Regions from separate parts of the Arthrobacter sp. 05N428_2 genome, predicted to be linked through region 1. Evidence: riboswitches for the same ligand, from Rfam matches in the RefSeq annotation. Region 1 holds a riboswitch; the other holds the start of a gene.
The links. A riboswitch is a leader RNA that binds a small molecule or an ion and turns the genes downstream of it on or off. The one in region 1 is predicted to bind S-adenosylmethionine.

Region 2: another riboswitch for S-adenosylmethionine. It lies ahead of AC1DGI_RS05205 (aminotransferase class V-fold PLP-dependent enzyme); the one in region 1 lies ahead of AC1DGI_RS07245 (bifunctional o-acetylhomoserine/o-acetylserine sulfhydrylase).

The regions. Positions count from the first base shown of each region.
Region 1 covers NZ_JBFTMR010000005.1:109,659-113,843, forward strand. Annotated here, with positions in the region: gene metX (homoserine O-acetyltransferase MetX) at 1-673, opposite strand, end outside; SAM riboswitch class IV at 685-800, opposite strand; gene AC1DGI_RS07245 (bifunctional o-acetylhomoserine/o-acetylserine sulfhydrylase) at 860-2,176, opposite strand; SAM riboswitch class IV at 2,237-2,351, opposite strand; gene AC1DGI_RS07250 (VOC family protein) at 2,567-3,205, shown strand; gene AC1DGI_RS07255 (CPBP family intramembrane glutamic endopeptidase) at 3,316-4,125, opposite strand.
Region 2 covers NZ_JBFTMR010000004.1:82,205-86,389, reverse strand. Annotated here, with positions in the region: gene AC1DGI_RS05210 (class I SAM-dependent methyltransferase) at 1-733, opposite strand, end outside; gene AC1DGI_RS05205 (aminotransferase class V-fold PLP-dependent enzyme) at 829-2,247, opposite strand; SAM riboswitch class IV at 2,282-2,395, opposite strand; gene hisN (histidinol-phosphatase) at 2,499-3,311, opposite strand; gene rsgA (ribosome small subunit-dependent GTPase A) at 3,394-4,185, opposite strand, start outside.

The DNA.
Region 1 (4,185 bases):
TGGCCAGGGTCTGGGCCTGGGCGAACGCAATCTGCTCGGCCGTGCTGCTGGCACCCACCGAGATCACGGCGCAACGCCGGACCCGTTCCGGGTAACTGACCGCCCATTCGAGGGCGCGCGCTCCCCCGAGGGAACCGCCCAGTACGGCGTGCCAGCTGCCGATCCCCAGGGCGTCCGCGAGGCGGGCCTCGGCGGCGGTGCTGTCCCGGAGGGTGACCAGCGGGAAGCGCGAGCCCCAGGGCCTGCCGTCCGGTGCCGGCGTCGAGGGCCCGGTGGAGCCGTAGCAGCCACCAAGGATATTGATAGAAACCACGAAGTACCGGTCCGTGTCCACGGGCGCGCCGCGGCCAGCCAGCTGCTCCCACCAGCCCGGTTCCTCGCCGGCACCCCGGGTGACATGGGTGTCTCCGGTCAGGGCGTGCTCGATCAAGACCGCGTTGGAGGCGTCAGCATTGAGCGTTCCCCAGGTCTCGTAGGCGAGCGTGACATCCGGCAGGGTGGCGCCGGATTCAAGGGCCAGGGAGCCGATCCGGTGGTGGCGCACCGTCCCGTCCGGGACGGACGCGGCCCCTGTGCCTTTCGTCGTTTGGTGGCCCGTCACGTCATGGCCCGTCGCTTCGCGGCTGGTTGCTGTGCTGTCGGGTGCACCCGTGCGGGCGGCGGCAATCGTCATGTGCGGACCTATCTTTGCGCTTGCCCGCCGTCAGCTGACCGACAGGCCAGGTCTTCACCCGGGGCACCCCGCCGCAGGAGGAGGGTTGCCGGCCAGCAAGCCGGGGCTGTCGCTGGCACTCATGACCTGCCCCGAGTCTACGAAACACGGCCGGGCAAGCGCGAAGATTGTGACGGCTGTGTGACCTCAGGCGGTTTTGGCCGCCCGGAAGCCGGCGTCAAGGTCAGCGACGATGTCGTCGATGTGTTCCAGCCCCACTGACAGCCGGACCAGGCCGGGGTTCACCCCGGCAACCGTCTGCTGTTCGGGCGAGAGCTGGCTGTGCGTGGTCGACGCCGGGTGGATGACCAGGGACCGCACGTCACCGATGTTCGCCACGTGGGAATGGAGTTCGAGGGCATCGACGAAACGTTTGCCGGCCTCCGCTCCGCCGGCGATGTTGAAGGCCACGACGGCGCCGGTACCCTTCGGGCCGTACTTGCGCCCGCGCTCGTACCAGGGGCTGGACGGCAGTCCGGCGTATGCGACGGATTCGACGTCGTCCCTTGCCTCCAGCCATTCGGCCACCTTGACGGCGTTGGCGACATGGCGCTCCACCCTCAGGCTCAGTGTCTCGATGCCCTGGGCGATGAGGAAGGCGTTGAACGGCGAGACGGCCGAGCCGAGGTCGCGCAGCAGCTGGACGCGGGCCTTGAGGATGAAGGAGAGGTTTGCGCCCAGCGCCCCGTCGGCTCCGAGGTCGCGGGCGTAGACCAGGCCGTTGTACGTGGGGTCCGGGGTGTTGAAGCCGGGGAAGCGCTCGGGGTCCTTGCCGAAGTCGAAGTTGCCGGAGTCCACGATCACGCCGCCGATCGCGGTGCCGTGGCCGCCAAGGTACTTGGTGGCCGAATGGACCACGACGTCGGCGCCCCATTCGATCGGCCGGATCAGGTAGGGGGTGGAGAGCGTGTTGTCCACGATCAGCGGTACCCCTGCCCGGTGGGCCACGTCCGCGACGCCTTCGAGGTCCAGCACGTCCTGCCGCGGGTTGGAGACCACCTCGCCGAAGAACAGCTTGGTGTTCGGCTGCACCGCGTCCCGCCACTGGTCCAGGTTGTCCGGGTCTTCCACAAAGGTCACCGAGATGCCGAACTTCTTCAGTGTGTGCGCCAGCAGGTTGTAGGTGCCGCCATACAGGCTGGGGCTGGCGACCACGTGGTCCCCGGCTTCGGCGATGTTGAGGATGGCGAAGGTTTCGGCGGCCTGCCCCGAACTCAGGAGGAGTGCGCCGAGGCCGCCTTCAAGGCTCGCGACCCGCTGCTCCACCGCATCCTGGGTGGGGTTGCCGATCCGGGTGTAGATGGGGGCGAGTTCGGCGAGGGCGAAGCGGTTGGCCGCGCTTTCCGCACTGGGGAAGACGAACGACGTCGTCTGGTAGATCGGGAGCGCCCGGGCTCCGGTGGCTGAATCCGGCTCCTGGCCGGCGTGGATCTGGCGGGTTTCAAAGGACCAGGCGTTGGACATTGGAGAGCTCCTTGTGACTGGGCACAGGCCGTCCGTGGCCCTGGGGCCCGGCCGGCTCTGGCGCCGCGCTTGCCTTCCGGCGGACGCCGGTTGGCCAGGTCTTCACCCGGGGCACCCCACCGCGCAGGAGGGTTGCCGGCCAGCAAGCCGGGGCTCGATGCTGGCGCTCATGACCTGGCTTCAGTCTAGGAAGGCCCCCGGGCGTCTGGATAGCTTTATGACGAAGATGAAGCCGCGCCCCACGTGCAGCCCCGCCAAGCGCCCGCGGGCGCCGGAAAGTGGTGCCGCACCGGGCTGACGCCCGTCGCCCTCGGCCCGCGAAAATGACATCCCATCACGGTTAGGATGCCCTAAGCTGAGAGCCCCATCACAAAGTGCCAAGATGATGGCATGCGCATGGATCACGTCTCTTACGCCTGTGAACAAGATGGCTTGGCTGCCACCACCAAACGTATTGCGACCGCCCTCGGTGTCGAAGCCGTCAAGGGCGGGGTACACCCCCGTTTCGGGACCCGCAACATGATTATTCCGCTCGCCGGACACAAGTACCTGGAGGTCGTGGAGGTCCTTGACCACCCCGCTTCGGACAAGGCCCCGTTCGGCCAGGCCGTACGCGCCCGCTCGGCCGCCGGCGGCGGCTGGATGGGCTGGTGCGTCGAGGTTGACGACCTGGCCCCCTTCGAGGAGCGGCTGGGCCGCGCCGCCGTCAATGGCAACCGCAAGTTCCCGGACGGCCGCGAACTGGTCTGGAAGCAGATCGGCATCCTGGGCCTGATCGCGGATCCGCAGGTCCCCTACATGCTCAAATGGGAGGGCGACCCCGCGTTGCACCCTTCCCACGCGTATGAGAGCAGCGTCAAGATGTCTGAACTCACCATCGCGGGCTCGGCCGAGCGCGTCACCGAGTGGCTGGGCGTCCCCGTGGAGAAGCCGCTGGAGGACGTCGCTGTCAACTGGCTGGCCCCCCGCGGGACGCCGGGAATCATGTCCGTCACTTTCGAAACCGCCTCCGGGGCCGTCACCATCTGACGCCTTCGGTCCACCAAACTTCGGCCGCCAGCAGCGGGTGCCAATGATGCCACCCGCCGCCGGCGGCCGAAACCCTTTAACCCGGCGGGTTGGCCCGGCAGTCCATCGACTCAGCCCAGGCCGATCGCCTTGCCGAAAAGGCTGAAGCCGACGAAGGCGACGGTGTCCAACACCGCATGCGCGATCACCAGCGGCATCACCCGGCGGGTGCGCGTGTAGATCAGGGCAAAAATGACGCCCATGATGGCGTTGCCGATGAACGGCCCGAAGCCCTGGTACAGGTGGTAGCTGCCGCGCAGCATGGAGCTGGCGAAGATGGCCAGCGGCATGCCCCAGCCGAACTTGCCGAGCCGGTCCAGCAGGTATCCCACCACGATCACCTCCTCCACGATCCCGTGCCGGATCGCGGAGAGGATGAGCACCGGCACCGTCCACCAATAGGAGTCCAACGCGCTGGGGATGATCGCCGTAGTTATTCCCAGCGCCCGGCCGGCCGCGTAGAGGCCCAAAGACGGGATCCCGATCAGCGCGGCGAGGCCCAGTCCCTGGACCAGGTCCTTGCCGGGACGGGCGAAGTTGAAGCCCAGTTTCCGGAACGCCGAGGTGCCCGTCCTGGCTGTGAAAGTGCCGCCGGCCGGGTCGGCGGGGCCGGCGGGGCCGGCGGCCCGGTGTTCGGTCAGGAAGTAGATCACCAGCACCACCGGGACCAGGGCGAAGATGATGTCCAGCAGCTGGTAGGTGAGGTCGAAGTATTCGCGGCTGCTCTGCGAGCGGTTCAGCGTCGACGTGCCCTGCGCCAGCGGCGCCCTGGTCATCTTGTCCAGCAACTGCACCACCGAGTACACCGCCGACTGGCCCAGGGACAGCCCCAGGACGATCCAGACTTCTAGCCGCAGCCGACGGCGGGAGGGAACCAACATGCTTCTATCTTGCCTGCCGTTTCAGGGAGTTGACTGCAAGTGCCTATGCTGGGGGCGTGA
Region 2 (4,185 bases), on a different contig from region 1:
GCGTCAGGTAGGGCAGCGGCAGAATCTCGCCGACCCCATGCCCTAGGTGCACGTGGAGGTACCAGTCGAGGTTGCCGAGCACCTTGGCGCGGGTGTCCTCGCCGGCGCGCAGGTAGTAGCTGCGGGACTTGGCCAGTTCCAGGATGTCCTGCGTGCTCACGGGCTCCTCCCAACGGGTCAGGTGGCTCTCCAGTCCGGTGAATTCGGGGCCGAGCGGGGGTTTGAAGTGCGGTTTGTGGACGTCGCCGGCGTGCATGATCCGGGACAGCCGGTGGACCCAGGGGACTGAGGTGTCGAGCTGGTTCCAGATCAGGCCCAGAACCCCGTGCGGGCGCAGGATCCGCGCCACTTCGGTGCTGGCCAGGAGCGGATCGCACCAGTGCCAGGCCTGCGCCACGGTAACTAGGTCGTACGACTGCGCGGCCAGGCCAGTGTGTTCGGCGGTGCCTTCGACGGCGGTGACGCCCGGCAGGGCCCGGCGCAGCTGCTCGAGCATGTCCAGGGACGGATCGACGGCGACCGTGCGCAGCCCCCGTTCAACCAACAGCGCCGTGAACTTTCCGGTGCCGGCCCCCAGATCGACGGCGTCGCGGGCCGCGGCCGGGACCAGCCAGTCGGCCGAGTCCTCCGGGTAGCCGGGCCGGACCCGGTCGTAATGCTCGCCGCCGTCCTGGAAGCTCCGGCCGAGCTCGCGCCGCCGGTCATGGTGCAATTTGGGGCCGCCGCGTGCCACGTGCGCTCTCCTTCGGCAGCTGAAGCTGGATACCTACCGAATTTACCGCACGCAGCAGGCGGCGGTGCCCCAGCTCCCGGTGCCGGCCTGGTGTGCTAGTCGAGGGTGCAGGGGGCGGCGCCGGCCGTGCCCGGCGTGTTGGGTGCCCACTGCGGGTAGCTGCGGGTGTCGTTGGCCGGCACCCAGCGGCCGGCGTCGACGACATAGTCCCAGCCGAGGCCGTTCCGCCGCAGCTCCTGCAGCCCGTCGAGCAGCCGCCGGGCGTCATCGAGCCGGGACCCCAGGCCAAGGCTGGCGCGCAGCGACCCCGCGGGCAGCCCGAGCCGCTTCAGCAGCGGGTGCGCGCAGAACCGGCCGTCGCGCAGGCCGATTCCGTGTTCCGCGGACAGATACGCGGCGACCAGGCCGGCGTCGTAACCGGCGACCGAGAAGTTCACGACGCCGATCGTCCCCGGGCCCGCCGACAGGGCGGTGTCCTCGAAGATGTGGTGCACGCTCACGCCGTCGATCTGTCCCAGCCCCTCGACCAGGAAGGTGCGGATGGCATCTTCATGGGCGTGCCACTGCTGCTCGTCGAGTGCCTCGATCACCTGGCCGGCACGGGCCAGCGCGGCGGCGCCGAGGACGTTCGGGGACCCGGCCTCGTGGCGGGCCGGCCCGGTGGTCCAGCTCACGCTGTCCAACCGGGCGTCCCGCACCGCACCGCCGCCGGCCAGGTGCGGCGTTCCGGCGTCGAGCCAGTCCGGCCGGCCCACCAGTACACCGGCGCCGAACGGGGCGTAGAGCTTGTGGCCGGAGAAGGCAAGGTAGTCGACGTCGTCCGCGGCGATGTTGATGCGGCGGTGCGGGGCCAGCTGGGCGGCGTCGACCGCGATCCGGGCGCCGAATTCGTGCGCGAGGGCAGCCAGCTCACGGATCGGCAGGATTTCGCCGGTGACGTTGGAGGCGCCGGTGACGGCCAGCAGGTTTACCCCGCCCCGGGCGAGTTCCGTCCGGAGCCGCGCCAGGGTGAGGGCCAGCGTGGGGGCCGCCACGACGCTGCGGTGCGGGACGCCCTGCCAGGGCAGCAGGTTGGCGTGGTGCTCGATGTCCAGGTAAAGCACCTCGCCCGTGTGCCGGCCGCCGGCGACAGGCAGGCAGCCGGCCAGCAGGTTCAGCGAGTCGGTCGTGTTCCGGGTGAAGATCACCGAATCGTCCGGACGGCCGCCGACAAAGCCGCGGACGATGTTGCGGGCATTTTCGTACACCGAGGTGCTCAGCTGGGACGCGTACCCCGCGCCCCGGTGGACGCTGGCGTAGTACGGCAGGATTTCGTTCAGGTAGGCGGAAACCACGGAGAGTGCCGGGGCCGAGGCGCCGTAGTCCAGGTTCGCGTAGCGGACCTCGCCGCCCCGGATCAGCGGGGCCAGGATTTCGGCACCGGAGACCGCAGACAGCGGCCGGCGGCCGGCGTCGAAGCGTGTCTCCGAAAGTTCCGGGCCGGCGGGGTGGGTGGGGATGGTGGCAGTCGTCATGGGACCTCGCTCGAAAAGGACCCCGCTGACAGGGGATCCGCGCTTGCCGTGTCCGCTCCGGACCGGCCAGGTCGTCACCCGGGGCACCCCGCCGCGAATGGAGGGTTGCCGGCCAGCAAACCGGGGTTTAGCGCTGGCACTCGTGACCTGTGTCGAGCCTAGGACATGGCCGCCGCACGGAAAAGGATGGCCGCAGTGTGTTGCAGTGTGTTACGCCATCCGGCCGCCGGTCCCGCCCGCGGCACGGTCCCTCAAAGCAGGTCGTCGAGTCCCGGGTTCAGGCGCTTGAGGACCTCCGAGTGCAGGATCGAGTTGGTGGCCAGCGCGTTGCCGCCAAAGGGGCCATCCTCGCCCTCAAGCGAGGTGAAGCGGCCGCCGGCCTCCGTCACGATTGGAACCAGGGCCGCCATGTCGTAGAGGTTGAGTTCGGGCTCGCAGGCGATGTCGACAGCGCCTTCGGCTACGAGGCAGTAGGACCAGAAATCGCCGTAGGCGCGGGTGCGCCAGACTTCCTCGGTCAGGCCGAGGAACTCGTCAAGGTTCCCGCGCTGCTTCCAGCCGCCCAGGCTCGAGTAGGACAGCGACGCGTCCGCGAGCCGGGACACGTTGGAGACCTTCAGCCGGGTGGCGGCCGCCAGCGAGCGGCCCATGTACGCGCCGGCGCCCTTGGCAGCCCACCAGCGCTTGCCCAGCGCCGGTGCGCTGACGACGCCGACCACGGGTTCGCCCTCATCAACGAGGGCGATCAGGGTGGCCCAGACGGGGACGCCGCGGACGAAGTTCTTGGTGCCGTCGATCGGGTCGATGATCCAGCGGCGCGAGCCGTGGCCGGAGCTGCCGAACTCCTCGCCGAGGACGGCGTCACGCGGGCGGGACCGGGACAGCTGGCCGCGGATGGCCTCCTCGGCGGACTTGTCGGCGTCTGTCACCGGGGTGAGGTCCGGCTTCGTCTCGATCCGAAGGTCGAGCGCCTTGAAGCGGCTCATGGTCTGGGAATCCACGGAATCTGCCAGTACATGGGCAAGGCGCAGGTCATCGTTGTAGCTCGAAGCGGGTTGACTCATGGTTCCAAACTACCGTCAAAACCGGCCGCGGACGGGGAGGCCACGTCGCCGCCCGCCGCGGAGAAGCTGTGGCGATGTGTTGTTAGGAGACGCTTCCGAGTTCCTTGGATTCCTGGGCTTCCATCCGCGGATCGGTGCCGAGCAGCCGGCGCAGCGACGCGAGCCGGGCCGGACCGGACGGCCCGGCGTGGCCGGACAGCACCCACGCGTCCACCCCACAGTTGACCGCCGCCGCGTCGTGCTTGCAGCCCCGCTCGCAGTCCTCGGTGCCGGGCGCCAGATCCGGGAAGGAGCGCAGAATCCGGTCCGGGTCCACGTGGGCCAGCCCGAAGGAACGGATGCCCGGGGTATCGATGATCCAGCTGCCTGCGGGTGCGTCGTTGACCTTCAGCGCCAGCGCGGAGGAGGACGTGTGGCGGCCACGGCCGGTGACCGCGTTGACGCCGCCGGTGGCCCGTTCGGCCCCGGTCAGCGCGTTCACCATGGTGGACTTGCCGACGCCGGAGTGGCCCAGCATGACAGTGACCTTGCCGTCCAGGCAGGCCCGCAGCTGCGAGACCGCGGCCTTGTCCAGCCGGGCAGACAGGCCGTCGTCGGAGCGGGCGTCGATGCCGGACGCGGCCGAATCCGCAGTCCTGGATATGATCACCGGAAAGTCGAGGTGCTCGTAGTTGGCGAGGAGTTCGGCGGGGTCTTTGACGTCCGCCTTGGTGACAAGCAGCAGCGGCTCGATCCCGGCGTCGTAGGCGGCCACCAGGGCGCGGTCGATGAAGCCGGTGCGCGGTTCCGGGTTCGCCGCGGCCACGACGACGACGAGCTGGTCGGCGTTCGCGACGACGGCACGTTCGATCGGGTCCGTGTCGTCGGCGCTGCG